4 regions of the Nonomuraea sp. NPDC049709 genome follow, and region 4 is predicted to be linked to each of the others. Evidence: riboswitches for the same ligand, from Rfam matches in the RefSeq annotation. Region 4 holds a riboswitch; each other region holds the start of a gene.
The links. A riboswitch is a leader RNA that binds a small molecule or an ion and turns the genes downstream of it on or off. The one in region 4 is predicted to bind cyclic di-AMP.
Positions count from the first base shown of each region.

Region 1: it holds a riboswitch for cyclic di-AMP, as region 4 does, so the genes downstream of both, AB0J69_RS11845 (NlpC/P60 family protein) here and AB0J69_RS49860 (GH25 family lysozyme) in region 4, are expected to answer to the same signal.
Region 2: it holds a riboswitch for cyclic di-AMP, as region 4 does, so the genes downstream of both, AB0J69_RS11285 (hypothetical protein) here and AB0J69_RS49860 (GH25 family lysozyme) in region 4, are expected to answer to the same signal.
Region 3: it holds a riboswitch for cyclic di-AMP, as region 4 does, so the genes downstream of both, AB0J69_RS37035 (hypothetical protein) here and AB0J69_RS49860 (GH25 family lysozyme) in region 4, are expected to answer to the same signal.

Region 1 is NZ_JBFANM010000010.1:4,845-9,047, reverse strand. It holds gene AB0J69_RS11855 (cytochrome P450) at 1-761, opposite strand, end outside; gene AB0J69_RS11850 (LuxR C-terminal-related transcriptional regulator) at 990-1,202, shown strand; gene AB0J69_RS11845 (NlpC/P60 family protein) at 1,222-2,175, opposite strand; cyclic di-AMP (ydaO/yuaA leader) riboswitch at 2,271-2,420, opposite strand; gene AB0J69_RS11840 (amino-acid N-acetyltransferase) at 2,698-3,267, shown strand; gene AB0J69_RS11835 (RDD family protein) at 3,353-4,203, shown strand, end outside.
Region 2 is NZ_JBFANM010000009.1:124,265-128,467, reverse strand. It holds gene AB0J69_RS11300 (roadblock/LC7 domain-containing protein) at 3-377, shown strand; gene AB0J69_RS11295 (hypothetical protein) at 407-778, shown strand; gene AB0J69_RS11290 (alpha/beta hydrolase) at 830-1,675, opposite strand; gene AB0J69_RS11285 (hypothetical protein) at 1,713-2,324, opposite strand; cyclic di-AMP (ydaO/yuaA leader) riboswitch at 2,510-2,644, opposite strand; gene AB0J69_RS11280 (DUF5302 domain-containing protein) at 2,806-3,006, opposite strand; gene AB0J69_RS11275 (MDR family MFS transporter) at 3,055-4,203, opposite strand, start outside.
Region 3 is NZ_JBFANM010000044.1:89,293-93,495, reverse strand. It holds gene AB0J69_RS37045 (DeoR/GlpR family DNA-binding transcription regulator) at 1-675, shown strand, start outside; gene galT (galactose-1-phosphate uridylyltransferase) at 672-1,751, shown strand; cyclic di-AMP (ydaO/yuaA leader) riboswitch at 1,820-1,959, shown strand; gene AB0J69_RS37035 (hypothetical protein) at 1,965-2,921, shown strand; gene AB0J69_RS37030 (MmcQ/YjbR family DNA-binding protein) at 2,950-3,303, opposite strand; gene AB0J69_RS37025 (site-2 protease family protein) at 3,314-4,203, opposite strand, start outside.
Region 4 is NZ_JBFANM010000081.1:8,072-12,274, forward strand. It holds gene AB0J69_RS49855 (DUF4832 domain-containing protein) at 1-1,044, shown strand, start outside; gene AB0J69_RS49860 (GH25 family lysozyme) at 1,244-2,008, opposite strand; cyclic di-AMP (ydaO/yuaA leader) riboswitch at 2,021-2,165, opposite strand; cyclic di-AMP (ydaO/yuaA leader) riboswitch at 2,589-2,737, shown strand; gene AB0J69_RS49865 (CHAP domain-containing protein) at 2,750-3,388, shown strand; gene AB0J69_RS49870 (class I SAM-dependent methyltransferase) at 3,580-4,164, shown strand; gene AB0J69_RS49875 (hypothetical protein) at 4,191-4,203, opposite strand, start outside.

The DNA.
Region 1 (4,203 bases), on a different contig from region 4:
CGCTCCGCGGCGTGTGCCAGCAGGCCGTGCCGGGCCAGGTGCAACACCCCGTTGCCGATGAGGTTGACGGTGGTCTCGTGCCCGGCCACGAGCAGCAGCACGCAGGTGGCCAGCAGTTCGCCCTCGGTCAGCTCCCGCACTTGCGTCAGGGCGCTCAGGAGGTCGTCCCCGGGGCGCTCGCGCCTCATCGCGGAGAGCTCGCGGAAGTAGTCGCGAAACTCCCTTCTGGCACGCCCGGTTTCCGATACGAGGTCGTCTGTAAGCATCGGGTCAAGGCCGCGAGCCAGGATCTCGCTCCAGCCGCGGAAGCGCTCCTCGTCCTCCGGAGGCACCCCGAGCATCTCGCTGATGACCATGACCGGCAGCGGGTACGCCAGGCCGGACACGAGATCGGCCTCCTCGGGCAACCCGGCGACCAGCTCGGCGGTGATCGCCTCGATCCGCGGGCGGAGCCGTTCCAGCATGCGCGGGGTGAAGGCCCTGCTCACCAGGGCACGCAGCCTGGTGTGGTCGGGCGGGTCCAGCCACAGGAACGATTCAACGGGCTGACCTGGGTTGTTCCGGTTAGCCTCGGCGGAGCCGCGGCCGAAACGCGGGTCGCGCAGCAGCACCGTACAGAGCTCGTGGGTGGTGGCGACGAGCAGCCCGCCGCGCGTGCGGAAGAGAGGCCCGCGCGCGCTCATCTCGCGATAACGGGCGTACGGATCGCGCAGGAACCCTTTGTCGAACGGGTCGAAACCCAGGACGTCCGCCGCGCTCATCGACGCTGGATCCGGAGCTGGGGAGGGCTCGACGAGATCACTCATCGGGCGACGCACGGTGCCGACATATCGCGAGTACGTCACATATTTCGGATCATGTCAATAGTGCTCGTCAAGGGTGGAGATTGTCATGCTTGACGACCTTTCCAGGATGCGTTTACCGTCTGCGAGGAGCAACTTGGCCGGGTCGATCGGTCCAAGTTCTGCTGTTGGGGGGGAGGGCTCCCGATGGATGTGCTCACTGAAGGTGTTGAGCTGAGCCATGCGGACCTTGCGTTGCTGGCGGAGCTGGCCAAGGGGGTCACGGTCGACCGGGTGGGGAGACGACTGGATATCAGCGGGCGGACGGTACGCCGGAGGTTGCGAGGCATCTGCGACCGCATCGGCGTGGCCACGGCGATCGAGGCGGTGGCCTGGGCCGCCCGCCGCCAGTTGATCTAGCGACGGGCGGTGCCGGGGCTCAGTCAGCGATGCGTACGGCGCCGGCGAACGGCCGCCGGGCGATCGAGGCGATGCGGACGACGTCACCGGTCTGCGGCGCGTGCACCATCATGCCGCCGCCGAGGTAGATGCCCACGTGGTGCAGGTCGTTGTAGAAGAAGACCAGGTCACCCGGCCGCAGCTCCTCGCGCGAGATGTGCCTGCCGGCGGTCCACTGGCTGCCCGTGTAGTGCGGCAGGGAGATGCCCACCTGCTGGTAGGCCGCCATCACCAGGCCCGAGCAGTCGTAGGAGTTCGGGCCCTCGGCGCCCCAGACGTACGGCTTGAGCTGCTGCGTGAGCGCCCAGCGGGCGGCCTGCGCCGCCTTGCCGCCGCCGATGATCGGCAGGTTCACGCGCACCGCCCGCGTGCCGGGCCGTCCGGCCTCGCCCAGCGCCCGCTGGAACAGGTTGCTCTCGACCCTGGTGACCAGCTTCGTGATCTTGTCGCGCTTGGTGTCGAGCTCGGAGACCAGCTTCTGGACCTCCTCGATGCGCGTCTTGGCGCCAGCCCTGGCGCGCTCGGCGGCCTCCCTGGCCCTGGCGACCTGGTTGACCTCCTCGCCCTGCTGCTGTTCGAGCACGTATGTGGTGGCGGCGCGGTCGAGGAAGGTGTCGGGGTCCTCGGAGGTGGCGAACGCCAGCGCCTTGCCCAGACCACCGGTGATGTAGGCGTTCTCGGCGAGCAGGGCGGCCTTGGCGCGCTTGGCCTCGAGATCGGCCTCACTGGTCGCCAGCGTCTTCTGCGCGGCCTCAGAGGCCTTCTTGGCGGTCTTGAGCTTCTCCCGCTGGCCGTTGTACTCCTCGGACAGCGTCTCGATCTCCGTGTGCATCTTCTCGACCTGCTTGGCCAGGTCCTGGAGCGACGGTTTGGGGTCCGCGGACGCCGAACCGACGGGGATGGCTATCAGCAGCGCGGCGATTGTGACACTCACCACACCGAAGCGGCGCGGTCGCCGGGCCCGTTCCGGAGGGCGGGCGTGCTTGCCCGCCGCCTTCCCCCCACGGTTGAGCGTGAGCTCCACCAACCAGCTCCTCTCATAGACGCCTACCGGGTTAGCTGACGGGTTCGGGCCGGAGCAGCCCTACCGAATGATTCGGATTCACCCCAGTGGTGGCGTCGGGTGACGCCACCGGCGGGTCCCCGGCTCCCCTCGCGGGGATTGGGCGTGTCCCCCTCGTCGCGATACGCGGGGAACATCGTCGCAGGACACTAATGCACTCCGGGTTCGTGCTCAACCAGAACTGCCGAGTCTGTAGAGGTTTCACAACCGAAGGGTCACAAGGTGATCTCGTGCACGCTCGTGCAGAACCGACTTTATGTCCTGTTTGCCGTCGATGCGGCCGAATGCAGAGATCCGCGGGGTGCGTGCCTGCATGGCCACGGGATGTAACAGGATGAGCCCACAGATGGGAGTTAGGGCTGAGCCGTAATGACATCTGTACTCTGGAGAGCCATGGAGCAGGTGGCCGAACTGACAGTGCCCGAGACCGCGGTGGTGGTCCGGCGTGCCCGCACGCCCGACGTGCGGACGGTCAGGCGCCTGGTGGACACCTACGCGGGCGCGGGACCGCGGCTCCTGGAGAAGGCCACGGTGACCCTGTACGAGGACGTACAGGAGTTCTGGGTGGCCGAGCTGGGCGGACAGGTCGTCGGCTGCGGCGCACTCCACGTGCTCTGGGAGGACCTCGCCGAGGTCCGCACCGTTGCCGTGGACCCCGAGTGCCGGGGGATGGGCGTCGGCCATCGGATCGTCTCAGCTCTCATACAGCAGGCGAAGGATCTGGGTCTGCGGCGTGTATTCTGCCTGACTTTTGAGGTCGACTTCTTCGCGAGGCATGGCTTTCGCCCGATTCAGGGCACACCGGTCTCCCCTGAGGTGTACGCCGAACTGCTGGCCTCGTACGACGAGGGTGTGGCGGAGTTCCTCGACCTGGAACACGTCAAACCGAACACCCTGGGCAACACCCGCATGCTGCTCCATCTGACATCGGGTGACGCGGACCTTGACCAGATGGAAAGGTGATTGTTGATACCTATGTCGATACGTTGGGCAGCACAGGCATGTGTCCTGACACGTGCCACATGCGCACTCGAAGCGAGGTGACACGGTGAGCACCGGACAGCCGCCGTATCCACAGGACGAATCCGGCGAAAATTCTGCGCCTGCCACCCCCTACGGGCAGCAGAACACGGGCCGCCACCCCGGCGAGCCCGACCCCGACGTCACTGTGGTCGGCTACCGGGCGGACGATGCCTACGGGCAGCAGCCCCAGTACGGCCAGCAAGGCTATGGCCAGCAACAGGGCTACGGCCAGCAACCTCAGTACGGCCAGCAGCACGGCTACGGCCAGCAGCAGCCGCAATATGGCCAGCAGGGCTACGGACAGCAACAGCCGTCCCAGCCCGGCTACGGCCAGCAGGGCTATGACCAGCAGCAGGGTTACGGTCAGCAGCAGCAGCAGCAGCCGTCCCAGCCTGACTACGGTCAGCAGGGTTACGGCCAGCAGCAGGGTTACGGTCAGCAGCCGCAGTCGGGCCAGCAGCCGCAGTACGGTCAGCAGCAGGGTTACGGTCAGCAGGGTTACGGGCAGCAGCAGCCGTCCCAGCCCGACTACGGTCAGCAGCAGGGCTACGGCCAGCAGCAACAGCCGTCCCAGCCGTCCCAGCCGGACTATGGCCAGCAGGGCTACGGCCAGCAGCCGTCCCAGCCTGACTACGGCCAGCAGCACGGCTACGGTCAGCAGCCGCAGTCGGGCCAGCAGCCGCAGTACGGTCAGCAGCAGGGGTACGGCCAGCAGGGTTACGGGCAGCAGCAGCCGTCCCAGCCCGACTACGGTCAGCAGGGCTACGGCCAGCAGCCCGGCTACGGGCAGCAGCCCCAGTCCCAGCCTGACTACGGTCAGCAGCAGGGCTACGGGCAGCAGCAGTCCCAGCCCGGCTACGCCCAGCCCGGCTACGG
Region 2 (4,203 bases), on a different contig from region 4:
CGGTGGAGCTACGACAAGAGGTTCTGGAGGAGATGGCGCTCCTGCGTGAGCGCACCCCGGACGTGAACGGGAGCGTCGCCTGCACGGTGGACGGCCTGCCGATCGCCTGCGACCTCGAAGGAAAGACCGGCGAGCAGGCGGCGGCGCTGTCGGCGGCGCTGGTCGCGATGAGCAGGCGGATGCTGAGCATGACCGGCCAGGGGGCGTTCGAGGAGACGCTCGTCTCCGGCTCGGCCGGATTCGTGGCCTTCTACGCCGCCGGCCCCGCCATCGTCCTCACGGTCCTGGCCGGACCCGGCGCGAACGTCGGGCTGCTGCGGCTGGAGGGCAGGAAGACGGCCGCCGGAGTGGCCGCCGTCGCAGCACGGAAACACTGATCCAGCCCCGCTGAGAAGGAGGAGGAAGCATGGCCGGCATGGACGTCTCTCTCAAGGAGATGATGCAGATCGACGGCTCGATCGGAGCCGCGATCGTCGATCACGGCAGCGGCATGGCGCTGGGCACGCTCGGCGGCTCCAAGGACCTGGACCTGCAGGTCGCCGCGGCGGGCAACACGGAGGTGGTCAAGGCCAAACTCCGCACGATGGACTCGCTGGGCCTCAAGGACGCCATCGAGGACATCCTGATCACGCTGAGCGGGCAGTACCACATCATCCGCCCGATCACCGGGCGCGGCGGCAAGGGGTTGTTCCTCTACCTGGCGCTCGACCGCGGGCGCGCCAACCTGGCGCTGGCCCGGCACCAGCTCAAGGGCATCGAGGGGAAGCTGGAGATCTGACCGCCCTCATGGTGGCCCGCTCCCCGGCGGGGGGCGGGCCACCGGCGAGCGTCAGGCGGAGGTCAGCTTGGTGATCTCGGTGACGAAGTCGGGCCAGAGCGCGCGCGGCAGGTCGTGCCCCATCCCCGGGTACGTCACCAGCCGCGCCCCCGGGATGGCCGCCGCCGTCGCGCGGCCGCCGGCCACCGGGACCAGCGGGTCGGCCTCCCCGTGCAGCACCAGCGCGGGCACCGCCACCGAGGCCAGCAGCTCCGTACGGTCCCCCGACCCCATGATGGCGGCCAGTTGCCGGGCCGTGCCGGCCGGGTCGAAGCAGCGGTCATAGGCCAGCCCGGCCATCGCGGCGATCCGCTCCCGGTCCAGCTCGTAGCCGGGCGAGCCGATGACGGACCAGGTCTGCACGGCCTGCGCCAGCACCGCCTCGCGGTCGGCGGCCGGCCGGCCCATCAGGACCGCGGACGCGGCCTCCGTGGGCGGGGCGACGGAGGGACCGGGCGTGGACATGATCGAGGTCAGGGTCAGCACCCGCGCCGGATGCCGGATGGCCAGCGTCTGGGCGATCATCCCGCCCATCGAGGCTCCCACCACGTGGGCGGCCGGCCAGCCGAGGGCGTCCATGAGGCCCGCGGTGTCGTCGGCCAGGTCGTCCAGCAGGTACGGCGAGGGCGTGCCCATCGCGGGCACCCCCAGGTCGTGGAAGTGCGTCGACAGGCCGACGTCGCGGTTGTCGAACCGTACGACGTGATGTCCCTGCTCCGCGAGCAGCTCGCAGAGCCCTTCGTCCCATTGGATGAGCTGGGCGCCGAGCCCCATGATGAGGAGCAGGGGACGTCCCGACGGTGAGCCGAAGCTCTCGTAGGCGATTTCGATGCCGTTTGCGGCTACGCGCGTGGTCACGACGACCAGAATGACATTCTGGTACGCCCGCGTAAAGTCAGTGCTCGGCGGGAACGGGGCCCGAGAGGAGCACGCCGCCCTGCGACGAGGACTCCTCCGCCTGCGGCGGGGTGGCCGGGTTACGGTCACGCTCGGCCCAGGCGCCGGTCGAGAACGCGACCGGGTAGTTCTTCTTGCCCACGCCGTCGCCCCACTTGGTGATGACGTAGTCGACCTCGATGTGGCCCTGGCCGCCGACGCCGTCCACTCCCAGGGTGTCGGAGTTGAACTCGCCGCCGGTCAGCTCGGCGAACGTCTTGGCGTCGAGGTCGAGCATGATGCCGCGGTTGGAGGGAGCGCCGGGGCCGCGGTCACCCACGAAGAAGGGCATCTTCTTGCCCTTGTAGACCACGTAACCCTCGGTCAGCAGCGGCCAGCTCGGGCTGGCGGCCAGCCCCTTCTGCATGGGCTTGCCGCTGGCGGGCAGGCCGGTGTCGCCGGCGCGGCCGGAGGAGTCGTCCCAGAAGTACGACGCCGTGGTGGAGCCCTTGAGCAGGACCTTCTCGTCTGTGTCGGTGTCGGCGTGGGCGGGAGTGCCGACGATGGTCAGCGCTGCGATGGCGGAGGTGGTGAGGAGGGTGAGGGAACGCAGGCCAAATCGAGCAGACATGAAAAAGTGAAACCCTTCGCGAGGGGACAGGGAGTTGCGCTCACAGGGGGAGCACGCGCAGCGGAGCTAGAGCACCTGACGTTGCTGCGCGGAGCGCAAAATACGAGCCTTGAGGAAGGGGACCGCTCAGTGGGCGGTCGGCACGGCGCTGTCTGGGGGTACGACGCGGTGGTGCATGGGGTAATGTTTCCTCTCCATCACGCCTACCGGGTTAGCTGACGGGTTCGGGCGTGGAGATGCCCTACCGGCACGCGGCCGGATTCACCCCAGTGAGGTGGTTCCCCGGTTCCCGATGGTTCGGGATTCGGCGCCAACCGGTGGTCCATCTTGGGTAAGGACTAGGTCACCGGCTGGTAATGGCGATTACTCTAACTACCGATTCGGACAAACGCAAACGAATCGTATGAAAGAGTCGAAGATCTACCTACGAAGGTAAAGAGAAAGGGGGCACGGCATGCCGTACCCCCTGAGAAATCCAGCCTCAGCCGCCGCTCTTGCGCCTGAACGATCTCTTACTCGTAGCCGGACCGTGCGCCCCGTGGATCTTCGATGGGTCGACGCCCCTGCCACCGGCGCCTGAGCCCGCGGCCTGGTCGCGCTTGCGCTCCAGCGCCTCGCGGAACTTGCGCTTCATCTCGTCCTCGGGAGTTTCGCTGACTTCCGGCTCCGGTGTATCCGCCATGAGGACCTCCATGGTGTTGGGGACAATCACAGCTTCGCATGGAGCCGCTTATGACGCGAAACCGGCCTCAACCTTGTGTTGCGGCACGGACGGCGTCTCCAGCCGCTTGTTCGGCATGGCCACCAGCGCCACCAGGGCGATCACCGCCCCCACCACCCCCAGCGACGGGATGACCACGGCCGCCGCGGAGGCGTGCGCGGCGGCCATCCCGTGCGCGGGCGCGCTCGCGGCGACCTCCGCGGTGTAGAGGGTGCCGCCGACGGCCAGCGCCACCGAGCCGCCGATCTGCCGGAAGAAGGTCAGGTTGGCCGAGGCCACGCCGAGGTGCCGCGGCTCGACCGACTGCTGCGCCGCCACCGTCAGCCCGGACAGCATCGGGCCCATCCCCAGCCCCAGCGGCAACATCCACAGTGCCAGCGCCAGGCCGCCGGTGGCCGGCGTCAGGCCGAGGCACAGCACCGCGCCCGTGACCAGCAGGAACGGCGAGGCGACCAGCCACGGCTTGTACACCCTGGTCCTGGACATCAGCGCGCCCATCAGCACGCTGCCCGCCACCATGGCCAGCATCATCGGGTAGATCCGCAGCCCCGACTCGGTGGCGCTGACACCCAGCGCCTCCTGGAAGTAGCGCGGCAGGAAGACGACCCCGGCGTACATGGAGAACGCCGTGCAGAACGAGGTCAGGTTCACCAGCGTGTACGTGCGGTTGCCGAACAGGCCCATGGGCATGATCGGGCTCGCCGCCCGCCGCTCGACGGCCACGAACGCCGCCAGCAGCACCAGCGCGAGCAGGATCGGCCCGACCACGGCGGCGTCCGTCCACGTGTGGCCGTCCAGGCCCTTCTCGGTCAGCCCCAGCAGCAGCGTGCTGATGGCCACGGTGAAGACGGCGATGCCCGCGTAGTCGGGGCGCCCGCCGCCCGTTCCGGGCCGCCTCGGCAGGCGCAGCGCGACGATGGCGATCAGCACGGCCCCGAGGGGCACGTTCACGTAGAAGGACCAGCGCCAGCTCGCGTGGTCGGTGAACAACCCGCCCAGGAACGGCCCCGCCAGGTACGTCAGCCCCATCACCCCGCCGATCGCACCCTGCGCCCGGGCGCCGTTCGACCCCGGAGGGAACATCTCCATCATCAACGCGATCGACAGCGGCAGCAGCGCGCCCGCGCCGAGCCCCTGCACCGCGCGGAACACGATGAG
Region 3 (4,203 bases), on a different contig from region 4:
ATCCGCCGCGACCTCGAGGTGCTGGCCGAGCGCGGGCTGCTGGAGAAGGTGCACGGAGGCGCGACCGCGCTCGGCCCCGGCTCGACCGAGGAGCCCGGCTTCACCGCCAAGTCCGCCCGCCAGCAGCAGGAGAAGGACGCCATCGCGCGGCACGCGGCCACGCTCGTACGACCGGGCACGGCCGTGGCGCTGTCGGCGGGGACCACCACGTGGGCGCTGGCCCACCACCTGATCGGCGTGCCCGAGCTGACCGTGATCACCAACTCGATCCCGGTCGCCGAGGTCTTCCACCGCAACCCGCGCGCCGACCGCACCGTCGTGCTGACCGGCGGGGTGCGGACGCCGTCCGACGCGCTGGTGGGTCCGGTCGCCGTGGCGGCGATCCGCCGCCTGCACGTGGACACGCTCTTCCTCGGCGTGCACGGGATGAGCGTGCGGGCCGGGTTCACCACGCCCAACCTGCTCGAGTCCGAGACCGACAGGGAGCTGGTCGCGGCCGCGCACCGGCTGGTGGTCCCCGCCGACCACACCAAGTGGAACACGGTCGGCATCAGCACCATCGCCGAGCTGACCGAGGCCGACGTGGTCATCAGTGACGCGGGGCTGCCCGAGGACGCACGAACGGAGCTGGCCGAACGGGCCGGAGAACTCATCATCGCGGAGGGCTCGCTTTGAAGCGCACCATCACCCATCTGGCCGACGGCCGAGAGCTCATCTACTTCGACCGGCGTGACGACGCCGACAGGAGTGCGATCGACCGGCGGCCGCTGGAGCCCCGCCCCGTGGCCTCCGAGCTGCGTTACGACCCGCTGACCGAGGAGTGGATCGCGATCGCCGGGCACCGGCAGACGCGGACGTTCCTGCCGACCGGCGGCACGGCCGAGTGCCCGTTGTGCCCGTCGTCGGACACGCGGTCGTCGGAGATCCCCGCCTACGACTACGACGTGGTGGTGTTCGAGAACCGCTTCCCCTCTTTCTCCGGAAATTTCGGGACTTATGAGGAGGTGGGCGGCCTGAGCGAGGTCCGTCCGGGCGTGGGCCGGTGCGAGGTGGTGTGCTTCACCTCCGACCACTCGTCCTCCTTCTCCAAGCTCTCCGACGACCAGGTGGGGCTCGTCATGGAGGCGTGGGCCGACCGCACGGCCGAGCTGTCCACGATCGAGGGCGTCGAGCAGGTGTTCTGCTTCGAGAACCGGGGCGCGGAGATCGGCATCACGCTCGCCCACCCGCACGGCCAGATCTACGCCTACCCGTACGTCACGCCCAGGACCAGGCTGCAGCTCGGCGCGGCGGCCCGGTACAAGGGGCCGGGCAACCTGTTCGCCGACGTGCTGGCCGCCGAGCGGGAGGCGGGGACGCGGGTGGTGGCCGCCAACGAGCTGTGGACGGCCTTCGTGCCCGCCGCCGCGCGCTGGCCGTTCGAGGTGCACCTCTATCCGCACCGGCAGGTGCCCGACCTGGCCGCGCTCACGGAGGAGGAGCGGGCCGCGTTCGCGCCCCTCTACACCTCGGTCCTGCGGGCGCTGGACGGGCTGTTCGGGGTCGTGATGCCGTACGTGTCGGCCTGGCACCAGGCACCCGTACGGCAGGACCGGGAGCTGGGCTATCTGCACCTGGAGCTGTTCAGCATCCGCCGGGCGGCGAACAAGCTCAAATATCTGGCCGGCTCGGAGTCCGCGATGGGCGCCTTCGTCAACGACGTGCTGCCGGAGGAGGCGGCACGCATGCTTCGATCACAAGTAGATCACTAATAGATTTCTACTTAAGGTCGCATGACTCGTGATCTACCACTAATATCCCCATATGCACCGGCCGAAACAGCCGTGGCACGCCTAATCCCGAGCGCGTCGCCCGGGAGCCGGGGACCCATCGCACCTGGGGTGAATCCGCTTCGGCGGTAGGGATCAACTCCCCTGCCCGAACCCGTCAGCTAACCCGGCCGGCAGAGGGAGAGGAACACCTACGTGGCGGCTTCGTCCCCCGCGACTCTTGCCATCGGTCTCATCGCCGCCGCCGCCATCGCCGTCCTCCCGGCGACCGCGGCGTCGGCCGCCCCCAAACCCACGGAAGCCGAACTCCGTGCCCAGCTCAAACAGCTCAACACCAAGGTCGACAAGCTCATCGAGCAGTACAACCTCAAGCGCGTCGAGCTGGCCAAGGCCCAGCAGGCCGCCGAGACGGCCGAGGCCAAGCTGGCCACCGCCGAGCAGGCGCTGACCACGGCCGAGCAGCGGGTCGCCGAGATCGCCCGCCTGCGCTACCAGAACGCCGACCCCTCCGTGCCCACCTTGATGCTGCCCCAGAACGCCGGCAGCGCGGCCCTGCTCGAACAGCTCACCGCCGAACAACAGGCCGTCGTGCAGGGCGTCGCCAAGGCCCGCGACGACAAGCAGCAGGCCAGCGAGGAGGCCGCGGCGCTGGCGACCCGGATCAAGTCGGACACGGCCACGGTGGCCGAGCAGCGCGACGAGGCCGAGGACGTCATCGACGACATCAAGGACAAGCTCGAGGACCTCGTGCCATTCGGCACCGGCCGCAAGTCCGACGGCTCCTGGGCGCCCGAACTGCCCACGGGATCGGACAACATCACCTCGCGTACGCGGCTGATGAAGGCTCAGGTGGAGAAGAACTTCTCGCTGCCGTTCGAGGTGGGCTGCTTCCGCTCGGGCTCCAGCGGCGAGCACCCGCTCGGCCGGGCCTGCGACTTCATGATGAGCACGGGCGGCTCGATGCCCACCGCCGTCAACAACGCACTCGGCGACCGGATCGCGGCCTGGGCGATCAAGAACCAGGACAAGCTGGGCGTCAAGTACGTGATCTGGAAGCAGCGGATCAACCACGGATCGGGCTGGAGCTCGATGTCCGACCGGGGCAGCGTCACCGAGAACCACTTCGACCACGTGCACATCTCGATGAACTGACCCGCGGCAACCCGCGCCGGGCCCGGGGTCAGGGCAGGCGGGCGGCGAGGGACTGGGGGGCGATCCGGCGGTAGGCGTCCGTCACGATCTCCGCGATCTCCGCCCAGTCCACGTCCGGCACGTCCAGGTAGACCCCCAGCCACCCCCGATGCCCCACGTACGGTGGCCGGAAGAACCTCTCGGGGTCCTCCGCCACCATCTCCTCCTGCACCCCGGGAGGGGCCGCGCACCAGAACGCCAGCCGATCGTCATGATGGTGATCAGCGAACATCACGAACGTCTTCTTGCCCCTGACGAACCACGTCGGCTCCCCGTGCGAGAGCCGCTCGGTCGTCTCGGGCAGCGCCAGGCACAGGGCCCGCAGCCGCTCCAGGGCGTCCACGGCGGCGGCCTCAGTTCGTCAGCGTGAGCGGGTTGACCAGGTCGGCGTAGACGAGCAGGCCCGCCATGATCATCATCACGATCGCGATCGCGTACGTCAGCGGCAGCACCTTGGCGATGTCCACGTAACCCGGCTCCGGCCGCCGCATGATCCTGGCGAACGCCCGCTTGATGCCCTCCCACAGCCCGCCGGCGATGTGGCCGCCGTCGAGCGGCAGCAGCGGGATGAGGTTGAACATGCCGATCGCGAGGTTGAAGCCGGCCAGCAGGTTGATGAAGATGGCGATCTTCTTCTCGGTGGACAGCTGGTCGGAGGCCAGGATCTCGCCACCCATGCGGCCCGCGCCGACCACGCCCACGGGGCCCTCGGGGTCGCGCTCCTCGCCGGAGAAGGCCGCGTGCCAGACCCCGACCATCTTCTCCGGCAGGTTGAGCAGCGAGCCGGCCACCCTGGCCGTCAGCTCGCCCATGTAGCCGATGACCTGGCCCATGGTCTGCTGCTGCATGACCTCGGTGGGCAGCACGCCGAGGAAGCCGACGTTCCTGTCGATCTTCTGCGGGTCCTCCAGGTTGGGCCGGTCCTGGGCGATGAGCGTGACGTTGACCGTCATCGGCTTGCCGTCGCGGACGATGCCCAGCCGCACCGCGCCGGCGCCGTGGGAGCGGATCAGGCGGGTGGCGTCGTCCCAGGAGCCGATCTTCTGGCCGTTGAAGGCGACGATGTGGTCGCCGGGCTTCATGCCCGCCTGGACGGCGGGGGTGGGCTTGTCGGTGGGCTTGCACTCCGTACGCTGCTCCGAGATCGGGATCACGCACGTGTTGGTCTCGGGCGAGACGATCGGGGCCAGCGTGGGCAGGCCGATGCCGACCAGCAGGATGCTGAAGAAGACGAAGGCGAGCA
Region 4 (4,203 bases):
GTCAGGACCTTCGACACGTCCTGGGACCTCCGCACGGTCATGCCGCTCAAGATCCGCGCGTTCCCCGACTGGGGTGTGGGCCCGGACCCGACCTATCTGGACCACGGCTACCCGCAGTACTTCCAGACCGGCGTCAACCTCTCCGGCGTCCCCAACGGCGGCTACCAGTGGGTCCTCCGGGTGAAGAACCCGCTGGAGACCGTCTCCGCGAACGCCAAGAGGCTTCGCTTCGCCAACGCCACCCAGGGCGCCGACGGCTGGCTCGGCCTCGGCCCGGTCACCGTCGGCAGCGGCGGCGGCCAGGACACCACGGCGCCGACCGCGCTCACCGGGCTGACCTCCCCGTCACGCACCGCGAACTCGGTCACCCTGTCCTGGACGGCGGCCACGGACAACGTCGGCGTGGCCGGATACCGCATCTACCGCGGCACCACCCAGGCCGGGACGTCGGCGACGACCTCCTTCACCGAGACCGGGCTGAACCCCGCGACCTCCTACACCTACACCGTCAGGGCCTACGACGCCGCGGGCAACACCTCCGCCGCGTCGGCGCCGGTCACCGTCGTCACCCTCCCGGCGACGTCCGCGGGCCTGGTCGTGGACGACTTCGACGGCAACCCGGCGTACCCGTCCGCCGCCCGCAACGACCTCGGCAGGTGGACCGGCGGGAACTGCTTCCTCAACGGCGGCGGCTCCGGCGCCGTGTCCGGCGGGGCGCTCAGCCTGCGGTACGACAACTGCGGCTGGTTCGGCAGTGACGTGTACACCGACCTGTCCGCGTACACGCATCTCGTCGTCCGGATCAAGGGCGCGGCAGGGGGCGAGCAGGCCCACTTCCACCTCAGTCTCGGCGGGGCGACCAAGGCCTTCGGCGACTTCACGCTCGACGGCGGCGGCCATCCGGCCATCACCACCGCGTACAAGGACATCAGGCTTCCGATGTCCGCGAACGGGATCAACCGCGCGTCCCCCGGACAGCTCGCGATGGGCTTCTGGTACGGCGGCGACAGCACCGTCACCATCGACTCCCTCTCGTTCGAGTGACCCACCGGGAGGCCGGGATCGGGCTGCCGCTCCCGGCCTTCCGGGCCGCCCCGACCGTCTCAGCGGGCCGGCGTACCGTTCGCGGCGACGCGCTGCCCGGCCCCGCCCCGGCCTCGCTCGCCACCGCCCTGCTCTTCGGCTCTGCGGCGCTGGTTCCGCGGCGGGTGCCCCCCGGGCGGCAGGGAGGGCCTGACGCCGGTCAGGCGGCGCGCCTGCCCAGGTCGCGCAGCTGGTCGGGGGTCAGCGCGGAGACGTTCTGGTCGATGGGGGAGTCGGTGTACTGGTGGATGGTCCAGGACTTCCAGTCGGCGGGCGGGGTGAGCGCGCCCTTGGCCCTGCTGTAGTGGGCGACCCACAGGGGGTAGTCGGCCAGGCCCTTGCCGTACGTGTCGGCGAAGTTCCAGCCGCTGTAGAACATCGGGGTGATCCCGGTCCTGGCCTTCACGTGTGCCAGCCACGCCTTGGCCCAGGCGTTCACCTGGGCGACGGACCTGTCGTCGGTCGTCTCCAGGTCCAGGACCAGCAGGTCGCCGCCCTTGGCGGGCTGGGCGTTCACCACGGACAGGAAGTGCTCGGCCTCGGCGATGGGGTCGTTGCCGGGGTGGCCGAAGTGGTACGCGCCGCGCACGATGCCCTTGTCGCCCAGCTCACGCCAGTGACGGGCGAACGAGGCGTCGCGGAAGCCGGTGCCCTCGGTGGCCTTGATGATGCCGAACTGGGCGGGGCTGGCGGCCCAGTCGTACTGGGGCTCGTAGTTGGAGATGTCCAGGCCGTACGTGAGCTGCTGGGTCCTGTGCTGGGCTGCCTGCACGGTGGCGCCGTGATCGGTGGGCGAGGCGAGCACCGTACCGGTCGCGCCGGTGACGGCGGTGGTAGCGGCCAGGATCACGCCTCCGACGGCCAGTGCGAAGAGCTCGGCGGGGCGGCGGTTCCTGACGATCGCGGCGAGCTGAGGCTTGAGCATGGGGATGTCGACTCCTTCTTCCATGCCGCCTACCGGGTTAGCTGACGGGTTCGGGACTGGAAGTCGCCCCTACGGGCGCGGCTCGGGCCGGCGTCCGATTCACCCCGGAAAGTGGATCCCCGGCTCCGCGGGGTCGCGGATTCGGCGGGCGCGGCGGACCGCGCCCAGTAAAGGTACAGATCTCCCTAAAGTGGGAGCAAGTACGGCAAAGCGAAGGCCCATGTTCGTCGGCGGGAACCAGCCCGAAAAGCCGCGCCGGCAAGGGTTTCCGGGGCTGGGTAAAGTTTCCGGCGCCGCCCTGGTCGCCGCCCCGGAACGGCTGTGACTTGTGATACTCGTGATGCGACCGCTTTTGCCCTCCTAAACCCCGTCCACCATGCTGCTTGGGTAAAGAATTCTGTCGCGATCGCCTATGTCGCAGGGGATCCTGTTGCCTTTCCCAGGGCCCGGCTTGCATCTTTCTATGCGATTCGCTTACCTTTGAGGACTCAAGGCGTACGACCTGACGACAAGCACTTGTCGCGTGACGCCGTTCATTTGTCGAGACCGCGTCTCACCAGCACGTACGTGCAGGGATGTGTGACGCGGCCCGCCGAATCCGTGAATGCAGCGGAACCGGGGACCCACTTTTTTCTGGGGTGAATCGGCGCGCTCTGATCCGAGCGCACCGTAGGGCACTTCCACGCCCGAACCCGTCAGCTAACCCGGTAGGCGGCATGGAAGCGAGGAGCAATCCAAGTAATGGCCAAGTACACCCTTTCCCGTGCCCTGAAGCCCGCGAGCCTCACCCGGTTCGCCGTCGGGGCGGCCGTGGCGGCCGGTGCCGTTCTCGCCGCCGGTCCGGCCTTCGCCGCCGACGACTCCTCCCAGGCGCAGAAGTCCGCGGGTCAGGTGTCCGCGCAGTCGGTGCTGAAGGTCGCCGAGTCGCAGATCGGCGTGGCCGAGAACGCCGCGGGCGGTGGCACCCCGTTCCACAGCTGGTACATGTCCTCGCCCCGGGCGCAGGAGACCATCACCCGTGACGGCGGAAGTGTACGGGCCTACGCCAACGCTCCGTGGTGCGCCATGTTCGTCTCCTGGGTCGGCGAGAAGGCCGGCGTCCGCCCCACCATGGGCTGGGACGCCTACACCGTCACCTACGCCAAGTGGTTCCAGACCAACCAGCACTGGGGCACGATCGCCAAGCCCGGCGCCGTCGTCTTCTTCGACTGGAACGGCAAGAGCACCACGGGCATCGACCACGTGGGCCTGGTCAAGCAGGACAACGGCAACGGCACGATCACCACGATCGAGGGCAACACCGGCAACGGCAAGGTCGAGCAGCGCATCCGGCCCAAGTCCCAGGTCGTCGGCTACGGCTACCCCCAGTACAAGGCCTGATCCCAGGTAGGCCGCACGCTCCTTGCCAGGTGCGATGGCCAAGGGACACCGGGTGGTGCAGGAGAGATCCTGCGCCACCCGTTGTGTTTGCTCCGGGAGAGCCGGGCTACGCGTGCTGCCGATACCAGTCGAGCGTCGCGGCCCCCCTGCGGAGTGCGGGATGACGTCGGAGGTAGGGCAGACTCCTACCCGTGGACGCGACGGTACGGAAGATCATCCAGGACCTGAACGAGGCCGCGGCCCGGCACGACGCCGCCCAGCAGGACAGGCTGGACCGGTGGCGGGTCCTGGAGCCCGACGCCGGGGAGTTCCTCTGGTTCCTCGCCCAGAGCATCGATGCGCGCACCATCGTCGAGATCGGCACCTCCCGCGGCGTGTCCACGCTGTGGCTGGCCGACGCGGCCCGGGCGGCCGGCGGTCACGTCCTCAGCCTCGACACCGACGCCCAGGCCCAGGCCCACGCCCGGCGTACGACGGCCGAGGCGGGCCTGGCCGACCACGTGGAGTTCCGGGTCGCCGACGGCGGCGCCGTCCTCGCGGACCTGCCGGACGGGGCGGTGGACCTGCTCTTCCTCGACGCCGAACGCCCCGAGTACCCGTCCTGGTGGCCCCATCCGTACCGCGTCCTGCGCCGGGGCGGCATCCTCGTGGCCGACAACGCCCTGTCCCACCCCGAGGAGATCGCCCCCCTGCACGACCTGCTCCGGCAGGAGCCCGGCCTGACGGTCAGCACGATCAACGTCGGCAAGGGCGAACTGGTCGCGCTACGACGCTGAGGGTGCCGCGTACGTCCGCTCGTGCGTCAGAGGGCCAGT